Terriglobus albidus: one gene and its partner. The protein of the gene in region 2 interacts with the protein of the main gene of each other region in a pairwise test. Links are inferred from orthologs where the notes say so. Each region holds a gene or a part of one and is shown on either strand. Other genes may lie near its edges.

Region 1 (9,471 bases), 4.4 Mb from region 2 along the record:
TTCTACCTGAATCAAACTCATCGGATCGACATACGGATTACGCAGACGCACCGACCTCGCGAGCACCGGGTTGGTGGCAAGCAGTTCTGTCTGTCCTGTCACAGCCAGCACCATCTTCTTCGTCCGTTCGAACTCGGCGAGCAGCTTCGACCACACACGCTCACGCAGCTCTTCATCCTTCACCAGGCCGGCGTACATACGGGCGATGCCGAAGTCGCTCTTCACCAGCGCCATCTCGACGTTGCGGAGCATGTCGATGAAGAGCGGGAACTCGCGCATCATCTGCTGCAACAGCGCCAAAGCCTCCGGTCCCTTGGCGGCGAAGGCCTCCAGTGCATGACCGACGCCGAACCACGCGGGCACCAGGTGGCGGCTCTGCATCCATCCGAAGACCCAGGGGATGGCGCGCAGGTCAGCAAAATTGCGCTTGCCGCTGCGGCGCGCAGGGCGGGAGCCGATCTTGGCATGCTCCAGCTCAACTACCGGCGTGGCCTGCTCAAAGTAAGTAAAGACCTCGGGGTCTTCGACGATGCTGGAGCGGTAGAAACCATAGGAGGTCTCACTCAGCTCATTCAGCGCCTCTTCCCACTCTGGAGTAAGAATGCCTGTCAGACAGGCATCGCACTGCAGCTTCGCATCAGGGCGCGCCAGTGCATCGAGCGATGCGGCAAGCATCAGCTCCAGGTTGCGCTCGGCGAGCACCACGTCCGAATACTTCCAGTTCATCACCTCACCCTGTTCGGTGATACGGAACTGGCCGTTGAATCCATCGAAGGGCTGCGCATAGATGGCGCGATGCGTCGGTCCGCCGCCGCGGCCCACAGTTCCTCCACGGCCATGGAACAAACGCAGCTTCACGCCACACTCGCGGGCAACATCGTGCAGCGCACGGTGCGCCTTGTAGATCTCCCAGGTCGAGGTGATCATGCCACCGTCTTTGTTCGAGTCGGAGTAGCCGAGCATGATCTCCTGCTCGCAGTTCCAGCTTTCGAGCAGCGGCTTATAGGCCTCGCTGGTCCAGACATCGCGGCAGATACGCGGAGCGTTGCGCAGATCTTCAATCGACTCGAAGAGCGGCACCGGCTTCAGGCCGGGATCGCCTTCACGGCCTTCCACCGTCACGCCGCCCATACGGGCCAGCCAGATGACGCGGAGCAGATCTTCTTTTTCGGTAGCGCCGCTGATGACGTACTGGCGAATGGCGCGCGGCGACTTCCGCTTGATCTCGGCAACGGCGCGCACTGTATCGATCAGCTCCAGCGTCTGCGCTGAGAGCTGTTTCGGCAGTCCGCCTTCGTTCACGCGCTGCACATCGCCAAGCTCCGCAACTGCAGCAGCATGAACGCGGGCGTGCTGGCGGATATCGAGCGTGTGCAGATGCAGACCATAGGTGCGCACCTCCAGCAGCAGCGGATCGAGCAGAAGCTCCGCGAGACGGCTGCCGCGATTCTCCATCAGGCTGGTGCGCAGCACACACAGGTCATGCTGAAACTCATCGGCGCCTGCATAGTGCGGCAATGTAGGCAGGCCGGAGAAGGGCACACTGCTACGCGGCGAAGCACCGAGACGGATCATGATGCAGATCACCAGCAGACGCACCGGCTCATGCGCAAAGCGCTGCTCCAAGGTTTCGTGCTCGGTGCCGTGGAACTGTTTGACATAGCCGGCCACCAGCTTCAACAGCTCCTTCGAGACCGGCGCCTGCCTGGTGCTGGCGCCGAGTTGCTCGAAGAGATTCTGCAGCCGCGCGCCGTAGTGCTTTAGTAGCAGCTTCGAAGCCATAGTGATGGCTTCGCGCGTGACATCGGGCGTGACGTAAGGATTGCCGTCGCGGTCGCCGCCGATCCAGGAGCCATAGTCCACAACGATCGGCAGGTCGGCAGGCGCGGGCTTCAAGCCGTATTCGGCAGCCAGAGCTCCGGAGATCTCTCCATAGAGGCGGGGCAGCGTGGCGAAGAGCGAGGCCTCGTAGTAGTCCAGGCCGATGCGGATCTCGTCACGGACCGAAGGACGCTCGGTGCGCACATCGTTGGTCTGCCACAGTGCACTGATCTCAGCCATGAGCTCTCGCTCCAGGGCCTCAAGACGCTCAGGCGCGGTGGGGATACGGTCCAGCCGCCAGAGGATATAGCTGATGCGGCGCTGCTTGAACATCACCAGGCGGCGCGCCACCTCGGTGGGATGCGCGGTGAAGACCGGAGTTACGCGCAACTGGCCCAGAAGATCGTATGCCTGTTCGGCGGTATAACCCACCTGCTTCATGCGCCGCAGAGTGCCGCGCAGCGATCCGCGCTGTGGGATCGTGGAAGGATTCAGCTCGTGCGCCACACGGCGGCGCTTGCGGTGATTCGTCTCCGCCAGATTGATGAGCTCAAAGTAGAAGGCAAATGCACGCGCCAACTGGTAGGCCTGCTTCTCATCCAGGCTGTGAATGCTGAGGATGGTCTGCTGCAGAGTGCTGTTAGCCCGGGCAGTGTCGCCCTTTGCATCCGCGTCACGGCGCTCAATGGCGGAGAGACGCAGTTTCTCCACCAGCTGGAACAGCTCATCGCCGACCTGTTCGCGAAGGACATCGCCCAACAGCTTGCCCAGCGAGCGCACATCGCGCCGTAACGGGGCCTCTTTCAGATCGCCCGTCTGTGCCTCCAACTCGGCCAGACGTTCGCTCCAGTTCTTCGGTTGCCACAACGAAGCCATACTTATGCCTGTGATTCAAGGGTGAGCGAGAGCTCTTCCCATTCTTGCATGAGCGACTGTAGTTGATCGCGGAGCTGCGCCAGCAGCTCCGTCTGCCGCTGCGTCTCATCCGCAGAGACGAAGTTACAGAGGGCCTGTTCGGTGGTCGCTATCGCCGATTCGGTGCGCGGAATCTCTTCTTCAAGAGAGCCCAGACGGTCTTCCAGTTGACGCAGTTTGATGGGGTTCAGGCGCTTGCCGCCCGCGGGCTGAACCGCCTGCGATGTTTGCGGTACGGCTGCGGAATCATTACCGTTCCTCGACTCGCGCGGCTGAGACACCTTCGGCGTCTCTGCCGGAGCGGCATGTCCTTCTTTGGTCCGCAGATAGTCTTCGTAGTTCCCGGGGTAGACATGGACGTGGCCGCCCTCTACCTCGAAGACCTTCGTCGCCAGGCCGTCGATGAAGTAGCGGTCATGTGAGACGAAGACCACCGTTCCGGTGAAGTTGCGGATAGCTTCCAGCAGAACGTCCTTGGCGCGCAGGTCGAGGTGGTTTGTGGGCTCGTCCATCAGCAGAAAGTTCGCCGGCGAAACCAGCATCTTGGCCAGGGCATAGCGGTTGCGCTCGCCGCCGGAGAGCACGCCAAGCTGCTTGAAGACGTCGTCTCCGGAGAAGAGGAAGCAGCCCAGCAGCCCGCGCAGTTCGACCTCAGGCACCTTTGGTGCGGCGGACGAGATATCGTCCAGCATCTTCGCCTGCGGATCGAGCACCTTGTACTGGTCCTGCGCGAAGTAATCGCCTGCCACGTTGTGGCCCAGCTTGATCTCTCCCGAGGTAGGCGGCTCAAGCTGCGAGAGCAGGCGGATCAATGTCGATTTACCGGCTCCGTTTGCGCCTACCAGGGCAATGCGGTCGCCGCGGTCGATGGTGAAGCTTACGTTCTCCAGCACTTGCTTGGGGCCGTAGGACTTGTACATTCCCTTCGCCTCCAGAACGGTGCGCCCGCTGGCCGGCGGTTGCGGGAAGGTGAAGTGGATGGTGGATTCCTCTTCGGGAATCTCGATGCGTTCGATCTTTTCGAGCTCCTTGATGCGCGACTGCACCTGCTTGGCCTTGGTGGCCTGGTAGCGGAAGCGGCCGATGAAGGCCTCGAGTTGCTCGATGTGGTCGCGCTGGTTTTTGTACGCCGACAGAAGCTGCTGCTTGCGCTCCTGTTTCTGGGTGACGTACTTCTCATAGCCGCCTGTGTAGAAGTGCAGCCGCTTGTTCCAGACCTCCGCGATCTTCTCGACGGTGACATCGAGGAAGTAGCGGTCGTGCGAAATAAGGATGAAGCCGTGCGGATAGCCCTTCAGATAGCCTTCAAGCCAGTTCCTCGACTCCAGATCCAGGTGATTCGTGGGCTCGTCCAGAAGCAGCAGCGACGGCTTCTGCAGCAGCAGCTTGGCAAGGGCAATACGCATCTGCCAGCCGCCGGAGAACTCGCTGGTGTCCCGGCCCCAATCTTCTTTGCTGAACCCCAGGCCGCCGAGGACGCTGCCCACCTGCGCATCGAGAGCGTAACCGTCGTGGGCGTGAAAGAGGTCATTGATCTCAGAAAAACGCTCGGCGACCTCGGTGTATTCGGAGGATGTGGGATCCAGCTCTGACATGGCCTGGGAGAGCTTCTCAAGCTCCCGCTCCATCTCGCGCTGGGATTGAAAGACCGTGAGGCACTCGTTGAAGACGGTGCGGCCGGTGAGATTGAGGCCATCCTGCGGCAGATAGCCCAGGGTCATGCCCTTGGTGCGGTGCAGCGCGCCGTAGTCGAGGGTTTCGATGCCGGCCAGGGTCTTCAGGAGTGTGGATTTGCCGGTGCCATTGCCGCCCACCAGCCCAGTGCGTTCATGGGCGGTGATCAGCCAGTTGGCCTCGTCAAAGAGCAATTTGGGGCCGAATCGTTTTCCGGCAGCGGCGAGTTGCAGCATTACTCTTCTATTTTCGCAGGTGCGGCTACGGTGTGAGCGGGCAGGGCTTAATCATGCACTTCACTTCAAGGCTAAACTGCGGCATCACGTGCTGATCCGGTCGCAACAAACCACGCTGCCGGAGTTGAAAGACAGTTCGCCTCAGTTTTCGTTGCTCTGCCTCGACTACACGTCCGAGCTGCCGGCTATACATCGCTCGCCCCTGCCACACAATGGTCGAGCTTTCTTCCGGATGCCATGGCATGTCCTTCGCCGAAACTCCAAGAAAATGCGCGATCAGGTGATGACGTGTTACGGCATTCAGCGGCCAGACGGCGTAGCACGAGCCATGTCCATGCGTTGCGACATAGCGCTTGTAGCCGATGACATCATTGTCCACGCGAACCAGCTCTCCTTCTGCATTGTCGTCATGCTCTGAGAGCTCATAGTTGTACACAGGCGGCCAGCCTAACGGATCGTGAACCCCCATGGAATCCCCACACGCACCGCCTCCGGAAAGCGGAATGCTGGTTTTGCTCGAAACGACATAGATCGTGAGATGCTCTTCAGACTTTGCAACAATTGGGCCGACTAATTGAGGATCAGGCCGATCTGCAAGCATCATGGCAGCAATCTTTGTTAATAGATTTTCGTTCACCGAGGAAAACCATCGCCGGAGAAGTTCCTGCGATGCCTCTCGGGGAAGCTGACGCGCTAAAAAGGCTGCTTGTACCGGAAACAGATCCTCCAGCCCCGCGATCGCCCCTACGGGAATAGATATCTTTCCCTGGATCAGGGCATCCAGCATTGCGAGCATTGCCAGCCGTGATGGTTCATAAAAGTAAACCGTATAAGGTCGTCCTTGCCCAGATGAAACCGGCCAATCCTGGACCAAGGTCTCAATCGCGGCCATCGTTTGAGGATCTTGTGTCTTTTGCGCGAAGTATGCGGCCCAGGCAACCAGACGCGGATCACGACTCACCAACCACTGCTGCAGCATCTGGGGTGTTGTCACTGTCTCTGTCGTAACCACAGGTGTAGGTCCGGGCTGCATCACCGGCGCGGCAGCCGGCTGCTGCGCCGCCGCTACCGGCACCAGACAGAACACCCACAGTAACGTCGGTAGAAAGCGGCGCATGTATCACCCAATACGGGTTAGACGACGCGCCCCGCTCGAATGTTCCTGACCGCACACTTCTCTGGCAGCACATCCCTGCCATGCAGCATCTGAAAGGCCAGCACGACGTGCAGGAAAGGCATTGCAGTGAACGACGAAGAACGCGAGCTTGCCACCGGTTCCCCCGCCTCCGAGTCCACTCCACCTCCTTCCCGCCCCAGACGCCGCTTTGGCTGGCTGCAATGGGTCGGTATCGCTGTTGTCCTCGGTCTATTGATCTTCGGCGGAGCCACATGGTGGCTTGTCCGCCACGCTGAGCCCTTGATGCGCCAGCGCATCATCGACACACTCTCGGCCCGCTTCCAATCGCCGGTCGAGCTGGATGAGTTCCACGTCACCGCCGCCAAGGGCCTTGGCGTAGAAGGCAAGGGCCTGCGCATCATGTACCTGATCGAGGTGAATGCACAGGGGCAGCAGCGTGAAGAACCGATGCTGGCCATTGATGAGTTCCGCTTCCACACCACGCTGGCCAATCTGCGCAAATCACCCATGCATGTCGGAGAGGTCTACGTCACCGGTCTGCATCTCCGCAAGCCTCCCAAAGAAGACCGCAAGATAACGCCGCCGGAACCGAAAAAGCCGCCGAAAGAGTCAATCGTCGTCGACCGCATCATCGTCGACCATGCCGACCTGGTGATGGAGACACACAAGGAAAACAAAGAACCGCTCGAATGGGATATCGCACATATGGTTTTAGTCGACGTCGGCGCGAAGCGCCCTTTCGACTACACGGCAACACTGGTCAATCCCAAGCCCCTGGGTGATATCGCCTCCAAAGGTCACTTCGGCCCCTGGAACATCTTCGTTCCCGGCGATACGCCGCTGGACGGCGTCTATGAGTTCTCCCGCGCCGACCTGAGTACGACGAAGGGCATCGCCGGCATCCTCTCCTCAAAAGGCAGCTTCGGCGGAACGCTGGATAACATCGTCGCCGATGGAGAGACCGATACGCCCGACTTCCGCCTGGACGTCAGCGAACATCCCGTGCCCCTGCACACGAAGTATCACGCCATCATCGATGGGACCAATGGAGATGTCCTGCTGCAGCCGGTCGAAGCATGGTTATTGAAAAGCTACTTTGTTTGCGTCGGCCACGTGATCAACAACAAAAACCCCAAAGGCAAAGACATCCGCCTTGATGTCGTGATGCCGAAGGCGCGCATTGAAGACATGCTACGTTTGGGAGTCAAAACCTCGCCTCCGCTGATGACCGGCGGCTTCAAGATGAAGACCAGGCTGCATATTCCTCCCGGCGATGTCGCCATAGCCAAAAAGCTCGAACTGACCGATGGCACCTTTGAGATCCACGGCGCGCACTTCACCAGCGACAGGATCCAGGAGAAGATCGATGCCCTGAGCATGCGCGCCCAGGGCCGCCCCAAAGAAGCCAACGTTCAGGGTACGGCCGGCTTCGATACCCCCAGCGACATGCGCGGGAGCTTCCAGCTCAAGAACGGCATCATCAACGTCCCCTCACTGCGCTACGACATGCCGGGAGCCCAGGTGCTGATGCTCGGCCAGTACTCGACCGACGGCAACACCTTCGACTTCGTCGGCAAGGTGCGCACCAAAGCCCGAATAAGCCAGATGGTGACGGGATGGAAGGGATGGCTCTTGAAACCTGCCGACCCGTTCTTCAAGAAACACGGCGCGGGTGCTGAGATCCCGGTGAAGATCAACGGCACGAAAGACGAGCCGCACTTCGGGACAGACTTCAAGGATGACCGGACGAAGGACCTGGGGAAGGATTTGCCGCCACCGCAGTAGTTGCTAGTTGCTAGTTCTGGTTGCTAATTTGTGCCCATGCTGCTTACCCAGCCCATGCACTGGGTGCCCCTCGATAAGGAAGAAGACTGTGTCGATACACACCTACGAGCCTGAGATCAGCCTTTTCAAGATCCGCCGCCACCAGCTCACCCGCGGCTGCGGCATATCCACTCCCGGCTGGACGAAATAGTCACAGCATTCCGGAACGCTTTGAAGCACCCGTGGGTCCATCCCCGCATAGCGGTGACAGCCGAAGTCCTGCTGCTTCAGGATCTCGATCGCCCGCTTCAGGTCCTTCTTACTGGCCGGCTGGCGGACCCAGCCGCAGTGCTGCGGAGAACTTTCGACCCAGTTCACCAGCTCCGGGGCGATCTTCTGGGGAATGCCGCAGCCCATGCACTCATTCTGGATGACATAAAAGTCACCGGGGACAGAACGAGGGTCTGCTGTAAAGCGTGGTGGCATAGCTTACCGAAAGATTAGTCCCCTCCGTCGCGTGCCGCCAGCCCGTGCTGGTAAACTGTTGGAGGCGGCAGATTCCTGCCGGTTCCCCGCAAAACTCAAGTTTTCAGAACAGGATCCACTTCCCGTGAGCAACGCCACTACGCCTATTCGGAATATCGCCATCATCGCCCACGTCGACCACGGCAAGACCACGCTGGTTGACGCGCTGCTGCGCCAGAGCGGCACCTTCCGCGCGAACGAGGCCGTGGCCGAGCGCGTGATGGACTCTAATGAGCTCGAAAAAGAGCGCGGCATCACCATCCTGGCCAAGAACACCGCCGTCCACTACGGCGACTCCAAGATCAACATCGTCGACACCCCCGGCCACGCCGACTTCGGCGGCGAGGTAGAGCGCGCCCTGAAGATGGTGGACGGTGTCGTTCTGCTGGTCGACGCCAGCGAAGGCCCCCTGCCGCAGACCCGCTACGTACTCTCCAAGGCCCTTGAGGCCGGCCTGCCTCCGATCCTTGTTATCAACAAGATCGATCGTCCCGACGCCCGTCCCCAGGAAGTCCTGAACGAGGTCTATGACCTGTTCATCGACCTCGACGCCGACGAGAGCCAGCTCGAGTTCCCGGTGGTCTACACCAACGGCAAGGCCGGTACCGCCACCATGGACCTGGCCCAGCCCGGTACCGACCTGAAGCCGCTGTTTGACACCGTCCTCGCGAAGATTCCGCCGGCTGTCGGCGATCACGAAGGCGCCCTCCAGATCCTGGTCACGAATCTCGACTACTCCGACTACCTCGGCCGCCTGGCCATCGCCCGCGTCTTCAACGGCAACCTGAAGACCGGTGACGAAGTAAACGTCGCCAAGCTGGACGGATCGCTGCAGAAGACCAAGATCACCAAGCTGTTCAGCTTCGCCGGCCTGAAGCGCACCGACATCGAGCAGACCCAGATCGGCGACATCGTCGCCATCGCCGGCGTCGCCGGCATCACCATCGGCGAGAGCATCACCGGCGTGGACAATCCGCAGCCGCTGCCGAAGATCACCATCGATGAGCCAACCATCGCCATTCAGTTCTCGGTCAACAACTCGCCCTTCTCGGGACGCGAAGGCCAGTACGTCACCAGCCGTAACCTGCGCGACCGTCTCGACCGCGAGCTGCTGACCAACGTCTCCATCCGCGTGGAAGAGACCGACTCACCCGACAGCTTCAAGGTGCTGGGCCGTGGTGAGCTGCAGCTCGCCGTGCTGATCGAAATGATGCGCCGCGAAGGCTACGAGCTGATGGTCGGACGCCCTGAGATCGTCACCAAGCGCATCGACGGCGCCCTGATGGAGCCGGTGGAGTACGTGACCATCGACGTTCCGGAAGAGTTTGCCGGAACCGTCATCCAGAAGCTTGGGCCCAGAAAGGGCGAGATGGTGAAGATGCACGGCCAGGGTCGTGT
Region 2 (9,713 bases):
GGGTTCGCAACTCCAGGACTGCTGTCGACCGGGCAGAATCATGCGGTCTTTCTTTTCAGCTATCTGATTGTGCTGAGTGGTTCTGTCGTCGTGCTTCTGGCCTTCAAAGTGTGGCCTCGCCTCCTGCTGGGATCTCTGGTGATGTCGTCGTTCTACACCATTGCCTGGTACGCGCGCTTTTTCACACCGGATCAGTTTGGTGTGGTCAGCTTCTTTACCGTGGTGCTCTTTCTTTTGTTTGCGATGGTGCCACTGGTGCGGTCCTTGGAAGAGAACGGTGTGTTATCGGTGTGGCTGCCGTTAGCAGCGAGCGCTTATGGCTCGTTGACGTTCTATTCGCTGCTGCAGGACAGCGGCAGGCACGCATGGCTGAGTTGGGGTGCGGTCGTATTCGCTGCTTTGTATCTTCTGTTGATGCGGCTGCAGATCCGGTTACGGCCGAATGCGGTCAGCGAGGCAATTCACTTGTCGCTGGCGATCGTCTTTCTGACCATTGCGATTCCGTTGAAGGCGTCGGGACGTTGGATTACGATCGGCTGGCTGGCCGAGGGGGTCTCCTTGTACTGGATCGCGGCCGAAAAGATGAAGCCGCAGGCAGGAGGACTGAAATCCAGCGTGCGCTGGCTTTCGCTGGGAGCGCTCGCATTGGGCTACGTCGGGGCCATCACTCTGCCCTGGTGGACGCCCAGCAGCCCCACTCCATTTGCGAATGCAGCTTTTGTCGCTGAGATCTGCGCCATTGCCGCACTATCGATCGTGATCTGGATCGACCTCAGACATGGCCAGACTCAAATTCCTGCGATCGCTTCGGTCGCGCTAAACCTGCTTATACTCGTGACCGTACGCCGCGAGATTTTCGTGTTTTTACCGGTTCGAAGAACATTTGATGATGCGATTGCACTGGAGTTCACCTTCTCCGCGTTCATGATGCTGCACGGTGCGGCCCTGCTGGCGATCGGCTTCTGGAAACGTACGGCTTTCGTACGTTGGCAAGGGTTGGTGCTGTTGGTCGCTACCATAGGGAAGGTCTTCCTGTACGACATGCGCAGCCTGTCACAGGGATACCGGGTTCTTAGCTTTATCGGTCTTGGAGCACTGCTGATGGCCGTCAGCTTCGTCTATCAGAAGGACTGGCTCGGCCTGAAGGCCGTGTCCCGTTCAGAGGAGTAGTTTGTCGTGAAGTGGTTTGCCGCAGGGCTGGTGTTGCTGGTGGCAGCGCCGGCTCCTTCCCCCCAACCTTCGGATTTCCGCTACCAGCGCCAACTCACCGCGCCTTCCGCAACCGGTGCGGACCAGGCATGCGCCGTGTTGGATTCCGACGTATTCGCCCATGCAGCGCCGGCCTTACGTGATCTGAGGCTCTTTGCAGCCGGACACGAAGTGCCGTATGCCACAACGGTCTCTGAACCTGCCACGCCGGAGGCCGAGCCCGCCCGCGTGCTGAATCTTGCTGCCCGGGGCAGTTCTATCGTTTTCGACCTTGTGATGCCGGGGCATCCCTATACGGAGATCGAGCTGAACCTGGACGCAAAGGACTTTCTGGCGGCAGCGAAGGTTTCGGCCGGCAGTGAGGAGCTTGGCAGCTATACGATCTTCGATCTTTCTGGCCAGCACCTCGGACGCAACACGACGTTGCATCTGCAGGAGAGTACCTTTCCCATTCTGCATGTCGAGCTCACGCCGATTCCGTCGCAAGGGAATCCGCATGCTGTTACCAGCGGCAGCGTGCGAGGCGCAACGATTCCGCCAAGCCGCGAGGAACAGACGCTCTACGCCATCGCGGCTCGCAGCACGAATTTCACCCAGCGGGGACGGCGGACGGTGACGACGATTGCGTTGCCGCCGCAGGTACCGGTGGAGCGCGTCCGGTTCCAGATGCAACCAGGGAAGACGGTGAACTTCGCGCGTGCGGTGAAGGTGACGGCACGTGCGACTGAGGAAGGCAGCCGCAGTGAGTCAGCAACGGGAGAGATTCTGCGCGTCAAGATGACGCGCGGTGGGCGCGAGATCGAGGACGAGGATCTGTCGATTCCGTTCACCATTGGAGCGAATCTTCAGTCCCCGGCAACCGTGGAGGTTGCCGTCGAGAACGGTGACGACCAGCCCCTGCCGATTGCCGCGGTCAACCTGGAGATGCGCGAGCGGAAGCTATGCTGGCAGGCAAGTGTCGCCAGCTCGCCAGTACTGTACTACGGCGATAAGACGTTGCCAGCTCCCGTCTATGACTATGCGCGAATCTTTCCGGTAAGCGGAAGACAGGCTGAGGCGACGATACGGGCAGAGGAGAGGAATGTGCTCTTTCACCAGACGCAGGCGAAGCGCCCGTTGACCGACCGCTATCCGCAACTGTTGTGGCTGGCGCTGATCGGTGTTGTAGGGACTCTGGGCCTGGTGGCGCTGCGGTCCGCGATGAAGCTTCCCAAATAAAAATGCCCGGCGCGAGCCGGGCATTTTTATTGAGTGATGGCTGAGGTTTAGATGCGGCCGAAGGCGATCTCCATCAGCAGCTTCTCTTCGATCTCGTGCGCCTTGGCGGAGCCGGTAGCGGGGCTGGCGGCTGCGGCACGGTTGACGGTGCGTACCGGAATGTCGCCGGCGGCGTAGCGCAGCTTCGGGTTGATGTAGGTGAGCGGGCCCATGTTGGCCGGCTCTTCCTGCACCCAGACAAGCTCTTCGACGTTGGGATGCTGCGCGATGGCGGCCTGCAGAGCAGCTTCCGGCCACGGGAAGAGTTGTTCGATGAAGATAATGCCGGTCTCGGTGTCCTTGCGCTTGGCGCGCTCGACGCGGAGGTTGTGGCCGATCTTACCGCTGCAGATGAGCAGACGCTTAGCGTTCGTGATCTCGCCCTCGGGCAGAACGGTCTGGAAGTGCTCATGGCTGAAGTCGGCGATGGGAGAGATCGCGTCGGGATGACGCAGCATGCTCTTGGGTGTGAAGACGACCAGCGGCTTGCGGTAGGGCGACAGTGCCTGGCGGCGCAGCAGATGGAAATACTGCGCGGCGTTTGAGGGCTGCGCCACGATCATGTTGTCCTGCGCGCAGAGTTGCAGGTAACGTTCCATACGGGCCGAGGAGTGCTCCGGGCCCTGGCCTTCGTAGCCGTGCGGCAGCAGCAGCACAACGCCGGAGAGCAGGTGCCACTTTGTCTCCGCAGCGGAAATAAATTGGTCGATGACCATCTGCGCGCCGTTGGAGAAGTCGCCGAACTGCGCCTCCCAGAGAACCAGAGCCTCGGGGAAGTCACGGGCGAAGCCGTATTCGAAGCCAAGTACAGCGGCTTCCGAGAGCATGGAGTTGTAGGCTTCAAAGCTCGCCTGCTTGTCGCTGAGGTGCTGTAACGGCGACCAGCGGAACTCGGTCTCGGTGTCGGTGTAGAAGCTGTGGCGCTGATTGAAGGTGCCGCGCTGTGAGTCCTGTCCCGAGAGACGAACGGGTGTGCCTGCTTCGAGCAGAGAAGCGTAGGCCACCAGCTCGGCCATACCGTAGTCGAAGGGACGCTTGCCTTCGCCCATCTCCTTGCGCTGAGCAAGGAGGGCCTTCACCTTGGGATGGATGTTGAAGTCCGCGGGATAGGTGGTGAGCTTGTTGACCAGCTCGGCGATGCGCTCCGCGGGAAGGCCGGTGACGGTGTCGTCATTCACCGGCAGATAGCCACCCTTGTAGTTGTCCCAGTAGGCCGGCGTGTCGGCCATATGCGGAATCTCGGTGGCTTGCGTCGCCTGCTTCTGCGCGTTGAGCAACTCTTCCTGAACGGCTTTGGCTTCGGCCGCTGGATCGACGCCGATCTTCTGCGCGTAAGCCTGGTAGATCGCCGGACGGTCCTTGATCAGGGCATAACGGCGCGGCTGAGTGACGGTGGGGTCATCGACTTCGGAGTGGCCGTGCTTGCGATAGCCGATCAGGTCGACGACGACGTCGGAGCCGAAGGTGGCCCGGTAGTCGGCTGCGATCTCCGCAACACGGACGACCGCGTCGACATCTTCCGCGTTGACGTGGAAGATGGGGATCGGCAGGCGCTTGGCGAGGTCAGTCGAGTAGCGCGACGAGTTGGACTCCTGCGGCATGGCGGTGAAGCCGAGCAGGTTGTTGGTGAGTACCTGGATGGTGCCGCCGACGTTGTAGCCGTTGATCGTGGCAAGGTTCAGCGTTTCGGCGGTCATGCCCTGTCCGGCGAAAGCTGCATCGCCGTGGATGACCATGGGAAGAACCTTCTTCCAACCGTCTGCACCGATACGCGTCTGCTTAGCGCGTACGCGGCCGATGACCACCGGATTCACCACTTCGAGGTGCGAAGGGTTGGACGCCAGGTGCAGCGCCATCTTCTTGCCTTCGGGTGAGGTGTAGGCGCCGGTGGCTCCGAGGTGATACTTCACGTCGCCGCCGCCCAACGTGGAGCGGGGATCGACATCTTCAAACTTGGTAAAGAGCTCCACCGCCGCGCGGCCGACGGTGTTTGTCATCACATTCAGGCGGCCGCGATGGGCCATGCCGAAGACACACGTCTCGACCCCCTGCGCGGAGCTAGTGGCAAAAAGCTGGTCGAGGAAAGGAATGAAGGAGCAGAGGCCTTCGAGGGAGAAGCGCTTCGTTCCGAGATAGCGGGCCTGGATGACCTGCTCGAACATATCGGCGCGAATGAGCTGGGAGAGGATGCGCTTCTGGTCGTACTTAGGCGCCGGACGCTCTATGCGATCCTGCAGCCACTGGCGTCGCTCAGGCGACGGAATATGCATGAACTCCGCTGCGATGGTGCCGCAGTAGTAGCTACGAGCCTCCTGCGCGATCTCGCTTGAGAGCTCATCCTCGGGCACATCGACCGGAAAAGGTTCCGGCGGAAGGTGCTGGCCCAACGGATCAAGCTGTGCCTGCAGATAACCCCAGCGACGAAATACATCGAACACAACGTCGCGCGTCATTCCGGGTGCCGTTCCATTCTTTTGTGGGGTTGTGGTTTTCTTCCGTTCGACAGGAGCCTTTGTCGCCATTGCACCATCTTCTCCAAAAGGCGGAATTTTTCCTCGAAAATCCGCCACACCTATGCTAAGCCTGCGCAGGTACTTTCGGCAGGGGTTTCACGGGGTCACGTACCGATTTTCGCATATTCTGTGCGCTAATCGGACGAGGCACAAAAATGGCGCGGCAGAGGCCGCGCCATTTTGCTTGAGTTATCGGCTATTTAGAAAGCCAGCTTCAGCCCGAACTGTAACTGGCGAGAGGTGGTTGAGGTCGCGGTAATGACGCCCGCGGTGGGCGACGCGACCACTGCGGTTGTCTGATTGGCGGCCGTGCCCTGCGTCGGTCCCGAGGTGAAGATGGTGGGGTTGGGCAGAGAGAAGTTCGTGTGGTTCAGGAAGTTGAAGGCCTCGGCTCGGAACTGCGCATTCACTCGCTCGCCAACCTTGAAGCGCTTGAGCAGTGACAGGTCAACGTTCAGGAGATGCGGTCCGGTAAGAGTGTCACGTCCCAGGTTGCCGACCGCGCCGTAGTGAGGAGCGCTGAAGGCGGCAGGATTGAACCACTGGTTGACGGTGTGCGGATAGAGGCTGCCGTTGAAGTTTGGATTGACGTCAGGACGTACGGGGTTGCGGGTGTCTCCGCTGCCAGTGGGGTTATAGCCGAGCTGAGGTGTGAAGGGAAAACCCGACTGCAGGTTGGCGATGCTGCTGACCGTCCACCCATCGAGCGTCTGACGGGCAACGCCGGAGCTGAGGCGGTGTGCGAAGGGAATCTCCCAGGTGCCGTTAATGGCAGCGTTGTGTTTGATGTCCGTAGCGGCACGGCCCCAGTCAAGCTTGGGGAAGTAAGGAACGCTGACGAAGGCTGGCGTGTTGGCACTGACGCTGGTGTTCCATGCAGAGCCGTTGTCGAGGTTGCGTGCGAAGGTGTAGTTGCCGCGAATCTGCAGACCGTGCGAGAACTGCCGGCGGACATCCACCTGGAGTGCGCTGTAGAAAGTGTTTGCCGCAGACCACCAGGAGGTGGTGTTGGCGACATTCGGATTCAGCTTGGTGGTCGTCGGATAGTAGACGGTGCCGGCGGCCAGTGATGCGGGGCAGGAGGGATTCGGGCAGACGACTGCAGCCGGCTCGTTGAGATCACCGGAGACGATCTGGTGGTACCCGCGCGATCCTGCATAGCCGACGGTAAGCGAGGTGTTGTTGGCGATCTGTTGCTCGACGCGCAACGACCACGCGATGACGGTCGGAGTGCGAATGTCCGGCTGTACGTTCGAGGGCGAGATCAGGGAACCGGCCGCCGCGGTTGTGGAGGGTGTAATCGCCAGGCTGGAGACAGAGGCGTTCTTGAAGGCCAGGGTGGTATTGAAGGGGGCGACCTGGGTCAGGCGGTAGTCGAGGTTGTCCAGGAGGGCGCGATGAATACCGGCGCCGAGGCGGATCGCTGTCTTGCCGCTGGCAAAGGGCGACCAGGAGAGGCCAAGGCGGGGCTCCGGAAGGAACTTTGCTTTGTTGTCGTAAAGGGCATACTTGCCGACGGTCGGGTTGGTATCGATGACCCAGTTGTTCAGCTTGTAGTTGGCCGCGCGGTTCTGCGCCTCGCTCCAGTTGCTGGCTGACTCGAAACGGAAGCCGGCGCGGATTTCGAGTCGCGGCGTGATGCGGAAGGTATCTTCGACGAAGCCCGCACCGAAGAGAGCGCGGAAGCCGAGCGCTGTCGGAGACGGAACGACGCTGAAGGTGGCGGCTGTACCTTGCAGAAAGCTTGTGAGCGTTGAGAAGGAGGCCTGGCCGTACTGATTCTGTGCCAGAAGATCATTGGCCTGCAGCCGCTGCAGCCATACGCCTGCTTCAATCTGGTGACGGCCCACGGTGTAGAAGACGTGGTCGTCGAAGGTGAAGAGGTTACGCACAGCGCGGTTGTTCGAACCCACGTTGGCGCCCGCGGTCGAGACCTGAGAGGCTCCGTTCGATGCGGTAGAGCCGGCGATCACGATGGCTCCGACCGGCTTGCCAACGACGAATGGCGTGACGCCATCGACGGGAACTTCGCCATTGAAGAAGAAGGCCGCGCGCGAGTAGCCGAAGCGGGCAGTATTCAGCAGACGGGGCGAGAAGACATGCTGTTCCTGCAGGCTGGTAACCTGCTCGCGCACATCTTCGTTGATCCATGTGAGCGGATTCACGGTTGGTGTGTGGGCCGTGGAGTCATCGACGGTATAGACAGCGAAGAATTGGTCTTTGCTGCCGAGGTTCCAATCAAAGCGGGTGGTGCCGAAGTCTTCGCGGATTCGCTGCACCGGATTGGAGTAGGCATACGCCAGGCCTGAGCCGAGATCGGGGCCGTTGGCCTGCGGCCACAGCTTCAGCAGATTAGCAACGCCTGGCGCCACGCCGACGTAGGTCTCTCCGGTTCCGCTGCTATTGGGCACGTATCCCTGGCGCGCGCGACCGTTGGGAACGATGGCCTTGTTGGAGAGGCCAAGGTTCTGGCGGTATCCCTCGTAGTTGGCAAAGAGCAGCAGTTTGTCCTTGCGGATCGGTCCGCCGACTGAGCCGCCGAAGTTGTTGCGCTGGAACTGCGGCAGGCGTTTGCCGTTGGCCCCTGGTTGGTCAAAGTAGTTGCGGGCATCAAGCGAAGAGTTGCGCAGGAACTCGTAGACGTTGCCGTGGTACTGGTTGGTGCCGCTGGCGGTAACGATGGAGATCTGCGCTCCTTGACGCTTGCCGTAGTTGGCGCCGTAGGTATCGGTGATGACGTTGAACTCGCGTACGGCATCGACGCCAAGAAGCTGTCCGCTGGCTCCGCCGGGGGTGACGTTGATCAGCGAGGCGCCGGTGTACTCAATACCGTTCAGAAGGAAGATATTGTCCTGCGGACGGCGGCCCGCGACCGAGAACATGGCGCCGACAGAGGAGTTCGAAGTGCCGACTGAACCGGAACGCTGACCGGTGTAGTTGACCACGCCGGGATTAAGCGTCAGCAACTGATCGTAGGAACGGCCGTTCAGAGGAAGCTCCTTGACGGCACGCTCATCGACAAGGCCGGCGGTCTGCTGAGTCGACAGGTTGACGACCGGCGGTGTGTCGACGACGGAGACCGCCTGCGAAATCTCGCCGACAGTAAGCCGGATGTCAGCGGTGACGGACTGACCGACGACGACCGGCACAGCCGTCAGAGTCTGGCGGGCGAAGCCATCCTTTTCGGCGCTAACGGACCAGCGCCCGATGGTGACGGAGGGCGCGGAATAGCGGCCCTGAGCATCGGTGGTCAGGTGGCGTTCGGTGCCCGTCTCTTCGTTGCGGACGGTGACGGTCGCACCGGAGACGGCGGCTCCGCTGGCGTCACTGACGGTGCCGGAGATGGAGCCGCCCACCATCTGGGCGTGGGCTCGGAGGAGGGCGAAGCTGGCGAATAAGATCAGGAATGCAGCGAAGTATGCGATGCGACGCATGGAGTCAATCTCCTTGTGGTTCTTGGGTGCGCGTCTGTTTCAGGTGCAGCGCGGCTTGGGATGTGAAGTGGGAACAGCCAGAAGATGCAGGAAGGTGCGCGGCCCGGAGGGGCTAGCGACAACAACAACAGGATTCTGCGGAGCCGCGGCGTGACATTAGCGAATATCTCCGCGGATAAAGGTCCAATAGACCAGTCCGAGTGTGACCAAGGCGATGAAGATCTCGCCGAGGATGCCGACCACTATGGGCCGCCAACCCTGCCCGGTCAGATCGCGCAGGTTGGTGCGCAGGCCAACCCCGGCGAATGCCGGAAGAAACGCCCAACGCGAAAGATTGCTCAGACTGGAGAGCTGTGAACTGTTGAAGAAGCTCGAAGACGCCAGCACCGAGATGATCAGAAAGCCAAGGATGAACTTGGGGAACTTCTGCCAGAGGAAAAGCGCCTTGTTCGGTACATCGGGCGCCTGTCCCTTGGATGCCCAGTAGACGGCATAGCCGAGAACGACAAAGCCGATGAAGGCAGAACGAGCGGTCTTGGCGAGGATAGCGAAACGTCCGGCAACATCGCCGTAGAGTGCGCCAGTCACGGTGGCCTCGGCGGTGTTATCGACGGCCAGGCCGGTCCAGATGCCGTAGCTCTCCTGGCTTAGGTGGAGCAGGTGACCGATCGCCGGGAACGTGAACAGAGCGATGGCGCCCAGTGTGAGAATGGCGGCGATAGAGGTCGATACGTCTTCTTCCTCAGGCTCGATAGCTCCGCGTGCTGCCATGATGGCGGTGACGCCGCAGATGGAGGAGCCGATGGCGAGCAGCGAGGTCAGCTTCGGACGCAGACCGAAGATGCGGCCCAGCAGCGTCATGACTGTGAGTGACAGCGCCAGCTCAATGAAGACGAGCACAAGGGAGACGGTGCCGATGCGCAATACATCGGAGAAGACAAAGCGCGCGCCGACCAGAACGATACCGAGCTTCAGCCAGAGCTCATAGGTAGCGACACCCGGACGGAAGATAGGTTTGACGCCGATGGTATTGGAGACGATGAGGCCAAGGATGATGGCCCAGAGCACATACTCGATCTGCGGCAGGCGCAGATGGTACTCGGTGCGAAGGTGGGTGAATTCGTGCTCGATCAGCTTGCCGAGGAACCCGATCCCGAAGAGCAGCGCCATGCCCGGTAGCAGACGCAATGATCCCCTATAGACAGACGCGGAACTCCGCGCGGAGGTATCCGGGGATGCGAGTACAGTAGACACGGCCAGCGAGACTGCGAAGTACTAAAAGCTGATATGGGGAACAACG

The links.
Region 1: the proteins of FTW19_RS07485 (region 2) and FTW19_RS25145 interact in binary tests that used the Escherichia coli proteins (3 or more experiments, as listed by UniProt). The link is inferred for Terriglobus albidus from one-to-one orthologs.

The regions. Positions count from the first base shown.
Region 1 is NZ_CP042806.1:6,286,861-6,296,331, forward strand. What follows is about bases 2,174-5,045. They hold FTW19_RS25145 (ABC-F family ATP-binding cassette domain-containing protein), read right to left. Parts: upstream 4,647-5,045; coding sequence 2,700-4,646; downstream 2,174-2,699. Other genes in these bases: FTW19_RS25140 (phosphoenolpyruvate carboxylase), read right to left, coding at 2,174-2,697; FTW19_RS25150 (hypothetical protein), read right to left, coding at 4,672-5,045. Outside these bases: more of FTW19_RS25140, read right to left, coding at 1-2,173; more of FTW19_RS25150, read right to left, coding at 5,046-5,763; FTW19_RS25155 (hypothetical protein), read left to right, coding at 5,890-7,569; FTW19_RS25160 (hypothetical protein), read right to left, coding at 7,672-8,034; translational GTPase TypA, read left to right, coding at 8,159-9,471. UniProt on the Escherichia coli protein: Genetic data indicate it may be involved in ribosome assembly or function.
Region 2 is NZ_CP042806.1:1,851,956-1,861,668, forward strand. The notes cover bases 2,232-5,345. They hold FTW19_RS07485 (2-oxoglutarate dehydrogenase E1 component), read right to left. Parts: upstream 4,989-5,345; coding sequence 2,475-4,988; downstream 2,232-2,474. Other genes in these bases: FTW19_RS07480 (DUF3999 domain-containing protein), read left to right, coding at 2,232-2,427; FTW19_RS07490 (TonB-dependent receptor), read right to left, coding at 5,180-5,345. Also shown: FTW19_RS07475 (DUF2339 domain-containing protein), read left to right, coding at 1-1,170; more of FTW19_RS07480, read left to right, coding at 1,177-2,231; more of FTW19_RS07490, read right to left, coding at 5,346-8,413; FTW19_RS07495 (YeiH family protein), read right to left, coding at 8,570-9,667; FTW19_RS26250 (hypothetical protein), read right to left, coding at 9,689-9,713. UniProt on the Escherichia coli protein: E1 component of the 2-oxoglutarate dehydrogenase (OGDH) complex which catalyzes the decarboxylation of 2-oxoglutarate, the first step in the conversion of 2-oxoglutarate to succinyl-CoA and CO(2).